2 regions of the Candidatus Enterococcus ikei genome follow, and region 2 is predicted to be linked to the other one. Evidence: a T-box and tRNA genes for the amino acid it is inferred to sense, from the RefSeq annotation. Region 2 holds a T-box; the other holds one or more tRNA genes.
What was found. A T-box is a leader RNA that pairs with one kind of tRNA and senses whether it is charged. The one in region 2 lies ahead of leuS (leucine--tRNA ligase), so its partner is inferred to be a tRNA-Leu.
Positions count from the first base shown of each region.

Region 1 (9,268 bases), on a different contig from region 2:
TCAGAAAGAATTGACAGAATATCGTCCAAAACAAATAACAACAGTGCTGACTTTACTGAGTGAAGGAAACACTGTTCCTTTTATTGCACGTTACCGTAAAGAAATGACAGGCAGTTTAGATGAAGTACAAATTCGTGAAATCGAAGAACGTTATACTTATTTAGGCAATCTAGAAAAACGAAAAGAAGAAGTTCTACGACTGATCGAAGAACAAGGCAAACTAACAGAAGAGTTAGCTAAGTCAATTCAAAAAGCGACCAAAATGCAACAAGTGGAAGATTTATATCGTCCTTACAAGCAAAAACGTCGTACGAAAGCGACAATTGCCAAAGAAAAAGGCTTAGAACCTTTAGCTGACTGGTTAATGAGTTTGCCAGCCCAAGCAGATGCGAGCGCAGAAGCTCAAAAATATGTTGATTCAGAAAAAGAAGTTGAATCAGCTGAAACAGCCTTGCAAGGAGCTCATGAGATCATTGCTGAACGAGTAAGTGATGAACCAAAATTCCGAACATGGATTCGTGATTTTACGTTCAAACATGGTCAATATGTCAGCACGGTCAAAGATAAAGAAAAAGATGAAAAGTCTGTTTACGAAATGTATTATGATTTTTCAGAACCTGTTAGTAAAATGGTTTCACATAGAGTATTGGCAACAAATCGTGGTGAAAAAGAAGATATCTTGAAAGTAGCTATTTTAGTAGATGAGGAAAAAATCAATTCTTATTTAGAACGCCAATTGATTGGTACTAACAAACAATCATCAACTGCTAGTTACGTTGAAACGGCCTACTTAGACAGTTACAAACGATTTATAGGTCCAGCAATCGAACGTGAAATCCGCAATGAATTAACTGAAAAAGCGGATGAACAAGCAATCAATATTTTTGGTGAAAACTTGCGTAATTTGTTGTTGCAACCACCGTTGAAAGGTAAAGTTGTTCTAGGCTTTGACCCAGCTTATCGGACAGGATGTAAAATGGCGATCGTAGATGCAACTGGAAAAGTCTTAGCAATCCAAGTGATCTATCCTCATAAACCAGCATCAGGAGAAAAACGTGCAGCAGCAGGCCCAGCTTTCAACAAACTGATTGAAAAATATCAAGTTGAAATGGTGGCGATCGGAAATGGAACAGCCAGCCGTGAATCAGAGCTGTTTGTTGCAGAACAATTAAAACAAATCAAGCGTGATGTTTTTTACGTGATTGTTAATGAAGCAGGTGCTTCTGTTTATTCTGCGAGTGATGTAGCTCGAACAGAGTTTCCAGACTTGCAAGTTGAAGAAAGAAGTGCGGTCAGTATTGCTCGCCGCTTGCAAGATCCCTTAGCAGAACTTGTAAAAATCGATCCGAAAGCTGTCGGCGTAGGTCAATACCAGCATGATGTTTCACAAAAACGTTTAGCTGAGCAATTAGATTTTGTGGTCGAAACAGCCGTTAACCAAGTAGGGGTTAATGTAAACACCGCAAGTCCACAATTATTGCAGCATATTTCGGGTTTAAACAAAACAACCGCTCAAAATTTAATGGCTTATCGCGACGAAAATGGGGCCTTTACAGCTCGAAATCAAGTCAAAAAAGTCCCTCGTTTAGGTCCAAAGGCTTATGAACAAGCAATCGGATTTTTGCGAATTCCAAATGGAAAGAATATACTGGATAATACTGGGATTCACCCAGAAAGCTATGATGTTGCCAAAGGGATTTTAGAAAAAGCCGATGTTAAATTAGCAGAGCTTGGAACCTCGGAGGCTGCTCAACGTATCAAAGGCTTGTCTATAAATCAATTAGAGGAAGAATTATCTGTTGGAAGTGAAACACTGAAAGATATTATCCAAGCCTTGGTTCAACCTGGAAGAGATATGCGTGATGAAATGCCTGCACCTCTTTTAAGAAAAGACGTTCTGTCAATGGAAGACCTTAAATCGGGCATGGAATTACAAGGGACAGTCCGTAACGTGATCGATTTTGGTGCATTTGTTGATATCGGCGTGAAACAAGACGGATTGGTGCACATTTCAAAACTTAGCACAAAGTTTGTTAAACATCCTACAGATATTGTAGCAGTCGGAGATGTTGTGACAGTTTGGGTGGAAGATGTCGATACGAAGAAAGGGCGCATCAGCTTAACGATGCTGCCACAAGTTGAAAGGAAAGAGTGATTTTGAGCAGTTTTTCTAAAGAAGGAAAACCAGCAAAACAAGAACTAACAGACGATCGATTACAAGAGTTAGTAGAAGAAATTTCATTTGCCTCTTTTGGGAAAAAGTTTCGCCACAAAGCTTTTTTTAACCGGCGTTTGAGAACAACGGGTGGAAGGTATCATTTAAACTCGCATAATATTGATTTCAATCCCAAGGTGTTTGAGCTGTACGGTGAAACAGAATTGATCAATGTGATCAAGCATGAATTATGCCACTACCATCTACATTTAGAAAATAAAGGCTACCAACATAAAGATGCTGAATTTAAATCGTTATTAAAACAAACGGGAGGCAGCCGCTATGTTCGACCTTTAGTGGAACAAAAACCGCAGTCCTATCATCAATATCAGTGTGAAAAATGCCAAACATTGATTTTACGAAAACGCAGAATCAATACCCAACGCTATGTTTGCGGGAAATGCCGTGGAAAGCTAGTCGAATTGGATTCGAGTAAGTTGTAATAAAAATAGCCGTCTTTTCTTTTGAGAGAAAAGACGGTTTTTTCTACGTGAGTGGGAGCAGAAGCAATCCCTTCGGAAATAAGCTGACATTCACAAAAATCTAAAGAGCAATTTTCGTGAATTCCTTCTTATTTCTCAGGATTAAACACTTCTGTCCCAACCTCATTTTATGGGATGATTTTAGAAGTATAAGGAAACATTGACAAAATTGGGACCATATTTTATCATTGATTTAGATAGTGAATATAAATCATTTTTTATCACTATTTAAATGATCAGATACGTTGCAGTCATATAAAAAGCGGTCATGGCGGAATGGCAGACGCGCCAGCTTGAGGGGCTGGTGGGGGCAACCCCGTGGAAGTTCGAGTCTTCTTGGCCGCATAGATTTCTGAGGGCAGAGATGCTTTTTTTACGCTAAATAGTGTACAAGTTTATTTTTTTCCGTAAAGGTAATTTTTTTATATCTTATTGATAAGTCTAACTTTAAAAATGAAAGTGAGGGCTAAAGATGAAAAAGACCATTATTGTGAGTGTATTTGGTATTATCATGTTGATTAGTGGCTTGTTTATTGGGAAAAATGTATTAGGGAGTTCTTGGGGCGGAACAAGAATTGGAATGTATTCGGAACATATTACATTGGATCGAATAGAGGATTCTTATCAACTTCCAGGGGGAAATTGGGAGCTTTTAGATAATAAAACCAATTTTGCAATTGATCATGAGGGCGTGGTTACAGCAAGCGGTGAAGGTTCGGCAAGAATTGTATACGAAATTGAGGGAAAGAAAGTTTATTCTGAAATCAAGGTAGATGAGTTTCCAGATTGGGGCGAGTATAAACAAATCGAAAGTAATGTTTCTATTTTAGGTCAATTTGACCATGCTTATGATGTTGAACAAATGAAATTTACCGCTGCAAGCAATGACTACTTACTGCAATTGGCATTACCTTCTAATTCAGGGGAAAGCGGAAGTTTTAGACTGTTTGGCGATGATGGATACCAGCTGGATTTCAGTTTTCGTGATATTCAGAAGAATGGAGATCTAGTAACTTTTGAAAGAACGCTGCATTTGAAGAAGGGAGAAACGTACTACATATCTTTAGCCAATGATTTATATTTTGATTTGTTGACATCATACGCAATTGATATCACCCCACTTGATTAGAAAAGCATCTTATAAATGGTAAAAAACGTATGGGCATTTTCCATACGTTTTTTCTGAATATCTTATATAATGTAAGCAAACATAAAAAGTGAAGGTGAGTTGAATGACAATCAAGCGTACTTGGTGGAAAGAAGCAGTTGGTTATCAGATCTATCCAAGAAGTTTTATGGATACTGATGGTGATGGTATCGGTGATTTGAATGGTATTCGCTCAAAGTTAGACTATCTTAAGGATTTAGGAATTGGTTTCATTTGGATCACCCCAATCTATGAATCGCCTAATATAGATAACGGGTATGATATCAGTGATTATCAAAAAATCCTTAGAACTTTTGGAACGATGGAAGAATTTGATTTGTTATTGGACGAAGCACATGCATTAGGAATGAAAATTATCATGGATCTAGTTATCAACCATACCTCTAATCAACATCCGTGGTTTCTGGAGTCGAGATCTTCAGTAAAGGATGATTATAGAGATTATTATATTTGGGCGGATGGAAAGGTTGATGGTCCACCCAATGATTGGGTTTCAATTTTTGGTGGATCGGCATGGGAGTATGATGAGGGAACCAAGCAATATTATCTTCATGTTTTTGCTAAAGAACAGCCCGATTTGAATTGGGAAAATCCCCGAGTAAAAAGAGAATTGTTTTCAATGATCGATTGGTGGCTAGATAAAGGCATAGATGGGTTCCGCGTGGATGCAATCTCTCATATCAAAAAAGCGCCTTTAGAAACGCCCTCAACTAGCGATCCTTTTGAGTCATTTAAAAATGTACCTGGAATTGAAACTCACTTGGAAGAGCTAAGAGATGTGTTCAAAAAACGTGATATTTTAACAGTTGGTGAAGCTAATGGAGTTAGTGCTGATGAAGCGTATCAATGGTTAGGGGAACATGAAGGATATTTTAATATGTTGTTTGAATTTGACCATATTTCTCTTTGGAACAAAGACGAGCAAGAAACATTAGATGTTATCCACTTCAAACAAGCAATCACAAGGTGGCAAGAAGCATTAGCAGATGGAAAAGGCTGGAATGCCTTGTACATGGAAAATCATGATATTCCTCGATCCGTATCTAGCTTTGGTAGTGAAGAGTCAGTATTTTGGCAGGCCTCAGCGAAGGCCTTGGCGTTAACTTTTCTTTTATTGCAAGGAACGCCTTTTATTTATCAAGGACAAGAAATTGGTATGACGAATATGCCGTTTGCATCAATCGACGATATCGATGCAGTCGATACTAAAAATTTTTATTATGAGATGATCCGTGCTGGAGTCAGTCCTTCAAAAGCAATGAATGTTATTAGAAGAACAGCAAGAGATAACTCAAGAACACCGATGCAATGGACTGCAGAAGAATATGCTGGTTTTTCAAAAAGAAAACCTTGGATAGTCCTCAATCCTAACAAGCAGGTCATTAATGTATTGGATGAATCAATGGATTCACATTCAGTTCTAAATTTTTACAAGGAAGTAATCAAGTTGAGAAGTCAAAGTGAAACATTGATTTATGGGACATATAAATTGTATTTGCCTGACCATCCTCAACTATTTGTTTATGGTCGTCGTTTAGGAGAAGAGCGATTTGTAGTGCTCATCAATTTGTCTAATGAATTTGCTTCTGCTGATTTACCAGAGAATGTTCAAATTGAAGAGTGGAATTTAGTATTGTGTAATCTCAATGACCACAGCATTCATCAACATACAGTGTTTGCTCCGTATGAAGCGAGAGTTTATAAACATAAATAAAGAGCCTGGCAATTTCTTTTACTGAAAAAGAAATTGCCAGATTTTTTATCTAACTATTTTAAGAAAAAGATGATGTGCTTATCTAGTTGCTTAAGATAAAAATTCATTTTATAGAATTGTGTAATCCTTATTATTGTGGATGAATAGATCAGTTATAGAGTTGTAATAGGCAATTTTTTTAGAAAATGTCCAATTTTTCATTGCTTTTTTTTTCTATGTGGCGTAACTTTAAAGATATAAATTTTGAAAATGAGGGATACAGTATGAGAAATTTTGATAAATCCAACAAACTTGATGGTGTAAGTTACGATGTACGTGGTCCGGTTTTAGAAGAAGCTGACAGAATGCAAGAAGAAGGCATTCGTATTTTGAAACTTAATACTGGAAATCCCGCTCCATTTGGTTTTGATGCACCAAATGAAGTCGTTCGTGATATGATCATGAATGTACGCAATTCAGAGGGGTACTCTGATTCAAAAGGTATTTTTTCAGCCCGTAAGGCAATTGAGCAATATTGTCAGGTAAAAGGGTTTCCTAACGTGACGATCAATGATATTTATACAGGTAATGGTGTTAGTGAATTGATCACGATGTGTATGCAAGGTTTACTGAATAATGGTGACGAAGTCTTAGTTCCAATGCCAGATTATCCATTGTGGACAGCTTCAGTGTCATTGGCAGGCGGAAATCCGGTTCATTATATTTGTGACGAACAAGCAGAATGGAATCCAGATATAGATGATATCAAAGCTAAAGTAACGTCAAACACAAAAGCAATCGTATTGATCAATCCAAATAATCCAACAGGTGCTTTGTATCCTAAAGAAATCTTGGAGCAGATCGTTGAGATCGCTAGACAAAATGATTTGATCATTTTCTCAGATGAAATTTATGATCGCTTAGTGATGGATGGGTTGACTCATATTCCAATTGCTACCTTAGCACCGGATTTATTTGTTGTAACCTTAAATGGTCTATCTAAATCTCATCGAGTAGCAGGTTTCCGTTGTGGTTGGATGGTACTTAGTGGGAATAAAAAGCATGTAAAAGGCTATATTGAAGGGTTGAATATGTTGGCTTCAATGCGTTTATGTTCTAATGTATTGTCGCAGCAAATTATTCAAACTGCTTTAGGCGGTTATCAAAGTGTGGATGACTTGTTATTGCCAGGCGGAAGAGTTTATGAACAAAGGGAATATATCTACAATGCAATCAATGACATACCCGGGCTTTCAGCAGTGAAACCAAAAGCTGCATTCTATATATTTCCTAAAATCGATAGTGCACGATTCAATATTTATGATGATGAAAAGTTTGTTCTTGATTTTCTGCATGAACATCATATTTTACTTGTTCACGGTGGTGGATTTAACTGGACACAACCGGATCATTTTAGAATCGTCTACCTTCCCAAAATGGAAGATTTGAAATTTACAACAGAAAAAATGCGTGAATTTTTAAGTACGTATAAGCAAAAATAAAAAGCGCAAAGAAAAAGTGACTCAAAACTTTTTTAGTTTTGAGTCACTCTCGTTTTAAGAAAGTAAACTACGAAATTATTCTGTAGTTTGACAATCTTTTTTACTAATTACCATACGATTTGTATATTTTTCTTCCATATCCGGACTTGGGTCCGAAACAACAACCAAATAAGCATTTTCATATTCTTTTTCGACATAGCCCATATAATGATTCTTTTCCCAGCTAAAGCTAATTCGTTTCTCCTGTACCATGAATAACACTCCTTATTTTGCAAGTAAAATTATTTTAAATCGTCTCAGTCTAGCGTTAGGTAATGTTCTTGCAGTATATTATGCATTAAAGTACAATAAATGCATAATGCGAATTCGCATATTTTTAGTTTCTTTAATGAATAAGTTTTATTAACCAGTATAGATGATCGAAATTGATTTAGGAGTGAAGCCATGGAGTCTTTTGGAGCAGTTATTAAAGAAATTCGCAAGAATAGAAAATTAACACAAAAAATGTTATCAGAAGATATTTGCTCACAAAGTGTGTTGAGCAGGATTGAAAATAATGAAGAACTGCCGAATGTGGTAGTAATGCAGCAAATTTGCCAGCGTTTGGGTGTGACAATGGATCAGATTATGCAGTTTAAATCAGAAGAAGTTCGTTTGATTACACAAATATTTGAAAAAATAGCAGATTATTTTCGACATAAAAAGTACGAAAAAATAATGAACTATATGAAAGATACACAAATTGAAGAGCGATTGCACTTAGATACGGATTGGCAACGCTATTATTATTATTTAGGTAGTTGTAAATTTTATCTTTGTAATGATTATGAACAGGCAATACTTGATTTGAAGAAAGGACTTTCTTTTACTTATCAAGCAAATAAAGTGAATTTATCAGATTTTGAAATTCAAGTAATCAGTTGTATAGGCAGTACCTATAGTAGCATTGGAAAAGTTACCGAAGCTGAAAAATACTTGAAATTGAGTATTCATTATTTTCATAAATTGCCAAATGAACGAGTGACTGCTGAACTAACAAAGATATTTTATAATTACTCGAAATTTTTAACAGATCAAAAACGTTTGGAAGAAGCGCAAATATATATCGATCAAGGGATCGTTTGGTCTAGGCATAGAAATAGTTACTATTTTTTAAGTGAGTTATTCCAGCTTAAAAGCCAATTAATGGCTGTGAAAGGAATGCTTGATGAAGCCGATGAATACCAGGTTTTATCTGAACAAATTTGTCGTATTGAAACAATTAAAATCTAACGAAATTTAAGTAAAATTTTTTCGAAAAGGTCTACACCATTCTTGACTTTGACTGGTTTTAAGAGTACGTTTAAAGTAGAAAATTAAAGAAAGAAGGATGAAGATGAGAACGTTTATCTTTGCTGAAAAGTTCTTTTTAAAAAGTGATGTAAAAGGACCTGGATATTTAGAAATCACAGATGGTATATTTGGAGATTTTTATAAAGAAGTGCCTGAAAAGGATGCAAAAGTAATTAAAGAAGAAGGAAAATGGATCGCACCTGGATTAGTTGATACACATATCCATGGCTATATGAATCACGATGTAATGGATAGTGATGCTGAGGGCTTAAAAGTCATGTCAGAAGGATTATTATCTTGTGGTGTAACGTCATTTTTACCAACCACTTTAACATCAAGTAAAGAACGCTTAAAAGATGTTGCAAAAACGATTGGTGATGTGTATCAAGAAGTTCCAGGAGCAAAAGTTCAAGGAATCTACTTTGAAGGTCCTTTCTTTACCGAAGAACATAAAGGCGCTCAAAATCCAAGCTATTTCGGTGACCCAGATTTAGCAACATTCAATGAATGGCAAGAAGCTTCTGGCGGTTTGATCAAAAAAATCGCTTTAGCCCCAGAGCGTAAAGGAGTTAAAGAGTTTGTAAAAGCTGTCACAGATGAAGGTGTAGTCGTTGCGTTAGGTCATAGCGATGCAACGTTAGAACAAGCTACAGATGCTGTTGAATCTGGTGCTAGTGTCTTTGTACATGCTTACAATGGTATGCGTGGATTAAATCACCGTGAACCAGGAATGGTTGGAGCGTTGATGTCATTAAATCATGTATTCTCTGAATTGATTTGTGACGGACACCACGTTCATCCAAATGCAGCAGATATTTTAATGGAAAAAGCAGGACATGACCATGTTGCCTTGATTACTGACTGTATGATGGCTGG
Region 1 is NZ_JAFLWD010000007.1:32,410-41,677, forward strand. Features, by position in the region: gene JZO69_RS02935 (Tex family protein) at 1-2,155, shown strand, start outside; gene JZO69_RS02940 (SprT family protein) at 2,158-2,658, shown strand; tRNA gene JZO69_RS02945 (tRNA-Leu) at 2,960-3,042, shown strand; gene JZO69_RS02950 (hypothetical protein) at 3,170-3,826, shown strand; gene JZO69_RS02955 (glycoside hydrolase family 13 protein) at 3,930-5,579, shown strand; gene JZO69_RS02960 (pyridoxal phosphate-dependent aminotransferase) at 5,843-7,060, shown strand; gene JZO69_RS02965 (hypothetical protein) at 7,136-7,312, opposite strand; gene JZO69_RS02970 (helix-turn-helix domain-containing protein) at 7,505-8,332, shown strand; gene nagA (N-acetylglucosamine-6-phosphate deacetylase) at 8,436-9,268, shown strand, end outside.
Region 1: it encodes a tRNA-Leu, which carries the amino acid that the T-box ahead of leuS (leucine--tRNA ligase) is inferred to sense. The anticodon was not compared.

Region 2 (9,268 bases):
TACAGAGATGCAACAGCTTGGTTGACTGGACGCTATGCAACAGATCCAAGTTATAATACGAAGCTAAATAATATTATTACAACGTATAATTTAACACAATATGATACTCCATCTTCTGGAGGCGGTAATACAGGCGGTAATACAGGCGGTGACACTGGAGGTAGCAATACTGGAGGCGGCAACACAGGTGGTAATACTGGCGGCAATACAGGTGGTGGAACCAGTACCCAAGATGTGATTCATACGGTAAAAGCTGGCGACAGTCTGTGGGCTTTAGCTGCTCGATATGGAACATCAATCGCCAATATCAAAAGCTGGAATAGCCTTTCTAGCGATGTGATTTATGTAGGTCAAAAATTAGTTGTTGGTAAAGGTTCTGGTAACACTGGAGGTAACACAGGTGGAAATACCGGAGGCGGATCTACAGGAAATACTGGTGGATCAGGAAATACAGGAACAAACAATACGTATTATACAGTAAAATCAGGAGATTCTTTATGGGCAATCGCTAATGCAAACGGCGTAAGCATTGCGAATTTACGTCAGTGGAACAATTTAAGTGGCGATATTATCCATCCAGGTCAACGCCTGATCGTTAAAAAAGATCAAGGCAGCACTGGCGGTGGAAATACTGGAGGCGGATCTACAGGGAATACTGGTGGATCAAGCAATACAGGTACAACTAACTCATATTATACAGTAAAATCAGGAGATTCCTTGTGGGCAATCGCTAATGCAAACGGCATAAGTATTGCTAATTTACGTCAATGGAACAACCTAAGTGGAGATATTATTTATCCAGGTCAACGTTTGATCGTTAAAAAAGGCCAAGGCAGCACAGGTAGTGGAAATACCGGAGGCGGATCTACAGGAAATACTGGTGGATCAAGTAACACAGGAACAACTAACTCGCAATACACAGTAAAATCAGGAGATTCCTTATGGGCAATCGCTAATGCAAACGGCGTAAGTGTTGCCAACCTACGTCAATGGAACAACTTGAGTGGCGATATTATCTATCCAGGTCAACGTTTGATTGTTAAAAAAGGCAGCTCAGCAGGTAGCAGCAATACTTCTAATAATCAAGGTGGTAGTCAAACAGGTAGCACACATACTGTAAAAGGTGGAGATACCTTGTGGGATCTTGCTCAAAAATATGGAACGAGCGTTCAAAAAATCAAACAACTGAATGGTTTATCCGGTGATACAATTTACATTGGACAAAAACTGAAAGTTAAATAAAAACGATTGAAATCACCAGAGAAGTTTGGTAGTATGGAAACACACACCTGATAGATAAACAGTGAAAAGGAATAGTAGAAAGAACCATGTTTTAGAGAGCGTATGGTTGGTGAAAATACGCACAGAAGCTTTCGAACTCGCCTTTGAGTTATTTTACTGAATAGTACTTGAATGAAACGCTTGAGATTTGTTCAGGTTATGATGAATAACAGAACTTTGGACTGTATTTATCCTCACTTTAGTAGGTAAGATCGGTGACGACCGTTACAACATTAAGGCTTGTATCATTACAAGTAAATTTAGGTGGTACCACGTTGCATGTCACACGTCCTATAGGAACTATTTCCTGTAGGACGTTTTTTATTGCAAAACTAATGATCTGCAATTCTAGGTACAATCAACCAGCAGAATGAAAGTTAGTCAAAATAGGAGGAGAATACACGTGAGTTATGAGCACAAAAAGATTGAGAAAAAATGGCAAAAATATTGGGCTAAGCATAATAGCTTTACTACCCAAGATGATCCTAGCAAAAAGAAATTCTACGCATTAGATATGTTTCCCTATCCATCTGGTCAAGGGCTACATGTTGGTCATCCAGAAGGATATACAGCAACGGACATTTTATCTCGTATGAAAAGAAGTCAAGGATACAGCGTGCTACATCCGATGGGATGGGATGCATTTGGTTTGCCAGCAGAACAATATGCACTAGATACGGGAAATGATCCAGCAGAATTTACGAAAAAAAATATTGAAACCTTCAAACGTCAAATCAATTCTTTAGGTTTCAGTTATGATTGGAATCGTGAAATCAATACAACGGATCCAGAATATTACAAATGGACGCAATGGATTTTTACAAAACTATATGAACATGGTTTAGCTTATGAAGCAGAAGTGGCAGTTAACTGGGTACCAGAACTTGGAACGGTTATTTCAAATGAAGAAGTGATCGATGGCAAAAGCGAACGTGGCGGGTATGATGTTGTTAGAAAACCTATGCGTCAATGGATGCTGAAAATTACAGCGTATGCAGATCGTTTATTAGATGATTTAGATTTAGTTGATTGGCCAGAAAGTATCAAGGATATGCAACGTAATTGGATCGGACGTTCTGAAGGAGCCAATGTCGATTTCAAAATCAAAGGAAGCAATGATACAATCACTGTTTTCACAACGCGTGCAGATACGTTATTTGGTGCTAGTTATTTAGTCGTTGCACCTGAGTTGAAAATAGTTGATGAGATTACAACTCCTGAGCAAAAAGCAGCAGTCACTGCTTATCAAGAAGAGGTAAGTAAAAAATCTGATTTAGATCGTACAGATTTATCTAAAACAAAAACTGGGGCCTTTACGGGAGCCTATGCGATCAATCCAGTGAACGGCAAAGAAATCCCAATCTGGATTGCAGATTACGTTCTAGGAAGCTATGGAACAGGCGCTGTCATGGCTGTTCCTGCTCATGATGAAAGAGATTACGCATTTGCTGATAAATTCGGCATCGAAATGATTCAAGTCATTGAAGGTGGAGATATCACGAAAGAAGTTTTCACTGGAGATGGTCTTCATATCAATTCTGGCTTCTTAGACGGCTTAAAAAAAGATGAAGCAAATGAAAAAATGTACCAGTGGCTAGAAGAAAATGGCTGTGGTAAAAAAGAAGTCACTTATCGATTACGTGATTGGCTATTTTCTCGTCAACGCTATTGGGGTGAACCAATTCCCGTGATCCATTGGGAAGACGGTACAACAACGACCGTTCCGGAATCTGAATTACCATTGAGATTACCAAAAACTGATGATATCAAACCAAGTGGGACTGGAGAATCACCGCTTGCCAATATTACTGAATGGATCAATGTAGTCGATCCTGAAACAGGTAAAAAAGGTAAACGTGAAACCAATACAATGCCGCAATGGGCAGGTAGTTCATGGTATCATTTACGCTATATCGATCCACACAATAAAAATGAACTTGCCAACTATGAAAAATTAGAACGTTGGTTGCCTGTAGATATCTATATTGGTGGAGCAGAACATGCTGTTCTTCACCTATTATACGCTCGTTTCTGGCACAAATTCTTGTATGATATTGGTGTTGTACCAACAAAAGAACCTTACCAAAAACTATATAATCAAGGAATGATCCTAGGCCAAAGTTTCCGTGATAGCCGCGGTGTATTAGTTCCTACGAATATGGTAGAAAAGCGCGACGGAATCTGGGTAAATATCGAAACGGGTGAAGCGTTAGAAGAAGCACCAGCTAAAATGAGTAAATCATTGAAAAACGTTGTAAATCCTGATGATGTTGTTGAAAAATACGGCGCAGATACACTAAGAATGTATGAAATGTTCATGGGTCCTCTTGATGCATCAATTGCTTGGAGTGAAAATGGTCTTGAAGGAAGTCGTAAGTTCTTAGATCGTGTATGGCGTTTGATCGTAGATGAAAATAATAAAATGCGTGATCGCATCACAACTGTAAATGATGGCCGCTTAACTAAAGTCTATAATCAAACAGTGAAAAAAGCGACAGAGGATATGGAAAACCTACACTTTAACACAGCGATTTCTCAGTTGATGGTCTTTGTGAATGAAGCCAATAAAGTTGATGTTTTGCCGTATGAGTACATTGAAGGATTCGTTCAATTACTAGCACCAATTGCGCCGCATATCGGTGAAGAGCTATGGTCAATCCTAGGAAATGAAGACAGTTTGACGAATGCGCCTTGGCCAACATATGATGAAGCGGCATTAATCGAAGATGAGGTCGAAGTTGTTTTCCAAGTGAATGGAAAAGTTCGTGCAAAATTAAATATCGCTCGAGGCTTAAGTAAAGAAGAATTAGAAGAGAAAGCTTTAGCAACAGAAGAAATCCAATCATTTATTGAAGGAAAAACAGTGCGAAAAGTTATTGTTGTTCCAGATAAATTGGTGAATATTGTAGCAAATTAAATAATTTAGTAATGAGTCAGGGACAGAGGCATTTAACTTCAAAAAATAAGAAGTTTGAATGTTCCTGTCCCTATTTCAGTTACTATTTCATTTAAAGAATCATCCAGCCAAACTTCACCCAAAGCATCAGAAAAGCATAAAACCCACTTTGCACAATTTAAAACATCATGCTACAATACAACTAAGAAATGACGAAGGTGGTGAATAAGTACAATGGTCAACATGCCAAAAATAACAGCAAGTATTTCATATATAATAGCGTACCTAGCTTTTTGTCATGTTATTATTTCCAATTTTTTATCTCAAGGGACAAGTGTGTCCAAAAAGGGATAATCAATTGAATAAAACAGACCATTCAGACTTATTTACTTAAAAATGATCAGTCATAAAATAACAAGATGATCACAGTTGGATCAAGCCAAAACTGTCAACGATCGAACAGTGAGGAATTTGTAGTTAATAGTAGATAATGAAGGTTGAACAGAGAATGTTGTTCAGCTTTTTTGTGTACGCTAAAAATAGCTTTACTAGTCTAAAAAAGATAATCATCATTTATGTTCATCTGTCTGAATGGCAGAAAGAGGAAGAAAATGTTAGTACAATTACAAAAAATCACCAAAAATTACGGGACAGTGCCACTTTTTGAAGAATTAAATCTACAAATAAACGCAGGCGAAAAAATTGGCTTGATCGGCACAAATGGATCAGGTAAATCAACGATTTTAAAAATTATTACAGGAGCGGAAAGCATTGATTCAGGAACGATCAGCTGTAAAAAAAGTAGTCGGATCGGCTATCTAGCACAAATACCAGAAGCAAGTGAGCAGAATGTAAAGACTTATTTATTAGAAACCTTTACATTATTGAATGACATTCAAAAACAATTAACCTATTTAGAAGAACAAATGGCAGTACAAGAATGTGACCTAGAAAAAATCTTAACTCGCTACGGTCAAAAACAAGAGGAATTCCAGCAGGCTGGCGGCTATGAAATGGAAAATCAATTGGAAATGATCACGAATGGTTTAATGATCGCTCATTTATTGCCAAAAAAACTTTCAGAATTAAGTGGTGGTGAACAGACGATCGTTGCATTGGCAAGAATTTTACTGCAAAAAAATGATCTTGTATTACTGGATGAGCCGACTAATCATCTGGATGCGAAAAGAATCACTTGGTTGGAAGGGTATTTAACTCATGAGAAAATGGCGTATTTGATTGTTTCTCATGATCGGTTATTTTTAGATCATACGGTAGAAAAAATCATAGAATTAGAAGATGGACGTTTACTGGAATACAAAGGAAATTATTCTGCGTATAAAAAACAAAAAGAAGAGTATCTTGAAAAATTGAGAAAAGATTTTTCTGAGCAGCAAAAAGAGATCAAAAAAATAAAATTAGCTATCCGTCGCTTTAGGCAATGGGGACACGAAGGCGATAACGAAAAATTTTTCAAAAAAGCGAAGGAACTTGAAAAACGATTAGAAAAAATCCAAAAAGTTCCTAAGCCTAAAGAAGACACAGCTAAAATAGGTAAAAAATTTAAAGAAACAGACCGATCAGGTAAAGAAGTACTTAAATTTAAAGAAGTCAGTAAAAGTTATGCTGGACGAAAACTATTTGATAAAGCGGCGTTTTCTCTATTTTGGAAAGATCATTCTGCGATTATAGGAGAAAATGGCGCAGGGAAAAGTACATTGTTAAAATTGGCTTTAGAATTAGAGGAGCTAGATAATGGCGAGATCAAGCGTGGGACGAATCTTCATATCGGCTACTTACCTCAAGTTATTCAGTATGAAAATCCCAATCTGACGATTTTACAAGAATTCAATCAAGCGTGCAGTCTTGCTGAACAAGAAAGTCGACGAGTTTTAGCAAAGTATTCCTTTTACAGTGATGATGTCATGAAGCAAGTTCGATTCTTAAGTGGTGGTGAAAAAATTCGTTTAGAATTAGCAAAACTAATGCACAATAAGGTCAATTTTTTAGTGCTTGACGAACCGACCAATCATTTAGATATCGAAACGAGAGAAGAGATTGAAGAAATACTGGAAGAGTTCAACGGAACACTGCTTGTTGTTTCACATGACCGTTTCTTTTTACAAAAAATGTTTGATACATTTTTAATCGTTGACCAACAGACAATCAGGAAGGAAGTAGGAACTTACTTAGAGATCCTCACTTCAAAATAAATAAAATTTAAAAAAAGGCAAGAGGTTGGAACGAAAGTTTAGTAGTTTCATCTGCTCCCGCCGTTTATTCAGATTACAAGTGAGTAGGGCGTAACTCAAAGAGTTATGTTCCACTCACTTAATTTAGTTTCATCAACACAAACAGAAAAATTATCAAAAATCAAAAATAATGTTAGAATCTTTAAAAAAACTTAACAATTGTGAATTGGTGATCAAAAAGGCTTGAACCATGATGAAACATATAAAGTTTCAAAAACAATCGGTAATAATGATAAAATAATTATATAAATTTAAAAAAACTAGCGTTATTAAATTGATATTCACTTTGAAGTACAATACAATAATAGGTGAAAGATATATTATTGTTATAATTTATATAAAATAGTAGAGGAGGTCGGTCATGAAAAAAAATATTCACTTGATTTTTATCAGCTTTATCATTTTAATAATTTTTCCGATTGATTGGTCCTATGCTATAGAAATTGAATCATCAGTTGAAGAACCTTCTGCAACAACTGAGTCAACCAAAGAAAACGAATCGTCAGATTCATCAGAATCAACTGTCAGTGATTCTTCATCTAGTCAAGAATCGACTGAGGAAGAAGAATCAATAGAAAATGAAAAAATAACGGATAGTAATGATATGAAAAATTCGATTGATGGAAATGATTCTGAAATAAATAGTAAAAACATGCTAAGAGCATATGCGTTACAAGATGCAGACGGCTTCTGGCTAGTGGATTCAGCAGCTACTTTAACTGAATATTTAAAAGATAGTCAAAAGCTAAAATTTCGTTTAACCAATAATATCGACTTAGGAACTGCTGGTTATCAACTAAAAGACAGCATGATTATTGACGGTGCAAATCACATTATTACGTATAATAAAGGAGCCTCGGCTACTAGAGGTTTTTATGCAAATCAGGCAAACGCTGTAATCGAGATTCGGAATACTCAGTTTGGTAATAGTGATGGCTCTGGTGCAGTGGGGTATTATGGCTTTTTATCTGGAGGATCCGCCGCTAATATGACATTTATCTTTGATGGTGTCGATTACTATTCAACAAATGGTCAAATGATTTATAACATAAACGGTTCGGTCATTATGCGAGGGCAAAACACGATCGATCAAAGAGGTACGAGTACATATTCCCAGGAATGGGCAGAAATCAATTACGTAGAAATTCAAAGTGGTCATACTTCGATTAAACATTCTTCCAATCAAACCAGTGCATTTATTTGGTCAACGAGCAGTTCTTCAGCGAATCCTTATGCAGGAAAATCTCAAATTGTAGTTAGAGAAAATGCACAACTTGATATCCAAACGAACAGTAATATGACATATGGTACTTTGGCACCAAGTTATATCGTTGAGAAAAATGCAGTTTTTAATTTGGATAAAGTAAGTCTTGCTACAGGTGGTACAAGAAATCAATTTTTTGCTTCTTCTCAAACCCAACCAGTACTATTTGATTTTCAAGAAAACGCTCAAGTTGATTTCAAACTCCCTTCACCAATCAATCTCTACTCAGCTAAAGGTGGACTGACGATTGCAGAAAATGCAGATGTTTCAATAGATGTTGCGAGCGGTGCAATTTTCACAACCGCAGCTTCTAGTACATTTGCAATCAGTATGAACAAAGCAAAACAAGTCTCATTTTCTGGAACTAGTCTGGGTACTATTGGTCTAAACGGTGCGAATGGTATAAATAACTTGTCATTTACGAGCAACTATTTACAAAAAATTGAAACCTTTTCTAGTAAAACAAATAGCACACCAACGCAAGAAATATTTAAGAAAGCATCCGATTTAAGTGTACAAGGAACAAATTTTACGAATATTGCAGGTACACCAGATTCATTCTCCGCTCAAGAAATTCTAGACTTGAAAAATTCGCAGAAACTTGTCTTTAGTGAATTTATGGATGTGCCAGATCAGTTAGGATTGCGTGCTACAGAGGAAACAGATACATCCGTTTCTCTAGATGGTTCATCGGTTAATAATGGGAGTCCAGCATCAGAAGTTAAATTTTTCTTATTTACTGATAAAGGTGACACCAATGATCTAAGAAGAGCCAAGCATATTGTGACCTTGAACAATTTTGATGGACAAGAAAACACAGTGCTTGATTCAACCTATAAAGTAAAGGTAAATGATTTAAATCCCAATACCACTTATTGGGCGCAAATGGTTGTCATCAACCAAGCAGGAGAAAGTAATTTTTCCGATGCAACTAGTTTCACTACAAAGCCTCAGCTAAAAAATATCACGGCAGATGTGACAACGACGTCAGCAATCATCAACGGTGAGTTGGCAAGTGATACAGGAAAATGGACAGACTTTACAAATGGGGAAGCTGCAGCTCTTCCAGATCAAATTGCTTATTATGGTGGGAATTATCAGCAAGTCAAAGTGGAATACAGCAAGAGTAAAGACTTTCCAGCTGATGCAACAAAATCACAAATTGCGACTTTGTCAGGCAATAAGAATCAGAAATTTTCAACGAAATTAAAAGGTCTTGATGGAGACGTTACTTATTATGTGCGTGTGAGAGTTACTGGAGCATCTGGAGAAGAAGTTGTTTTAACAATGAATCCTTTAACTGAATTTCAAACAGTAACAGAAATTATCAAAGTAGAAGTTCCTATTGAAATGGCTTTTCAGACTCAAAATAAAGACCTGGGCACCTCAAAAGAAGGCGAAGTATCTTCTAGTGAATACCAAGTCGTAAACAAAGGAAATACCCCAACAAAACTATCGATAACAAACCTAACGAAAGAAAACGCCGCGGCGACTCAACTGCAATTGTTAGATAGTTTGTCAGGAAATTCTGGACAAGATGAACTAGCATTGCAAATGCTGGTAGACAACAACCAA
Region 2 is NZ_JAFLWD010000001.1:49,787-59,054, reverse strand. Features, by position in the region: gene JZO69_RS00270 (muramidase family protein) at 1-1,242, shown strand, start outside; T-box leader at 1,295-1,578, shown strand; gene leuS (leucine--tRNA ligase) at 1,685-4,198, shown strand; gene abc-f (ribosomal protection-like ABC-F family protein) at 4,789-6,390, shown strand; gene JZO69_RS00255 (fibronectin type III domain-containing protein) at 6,791-9,268, shown strand, end outside.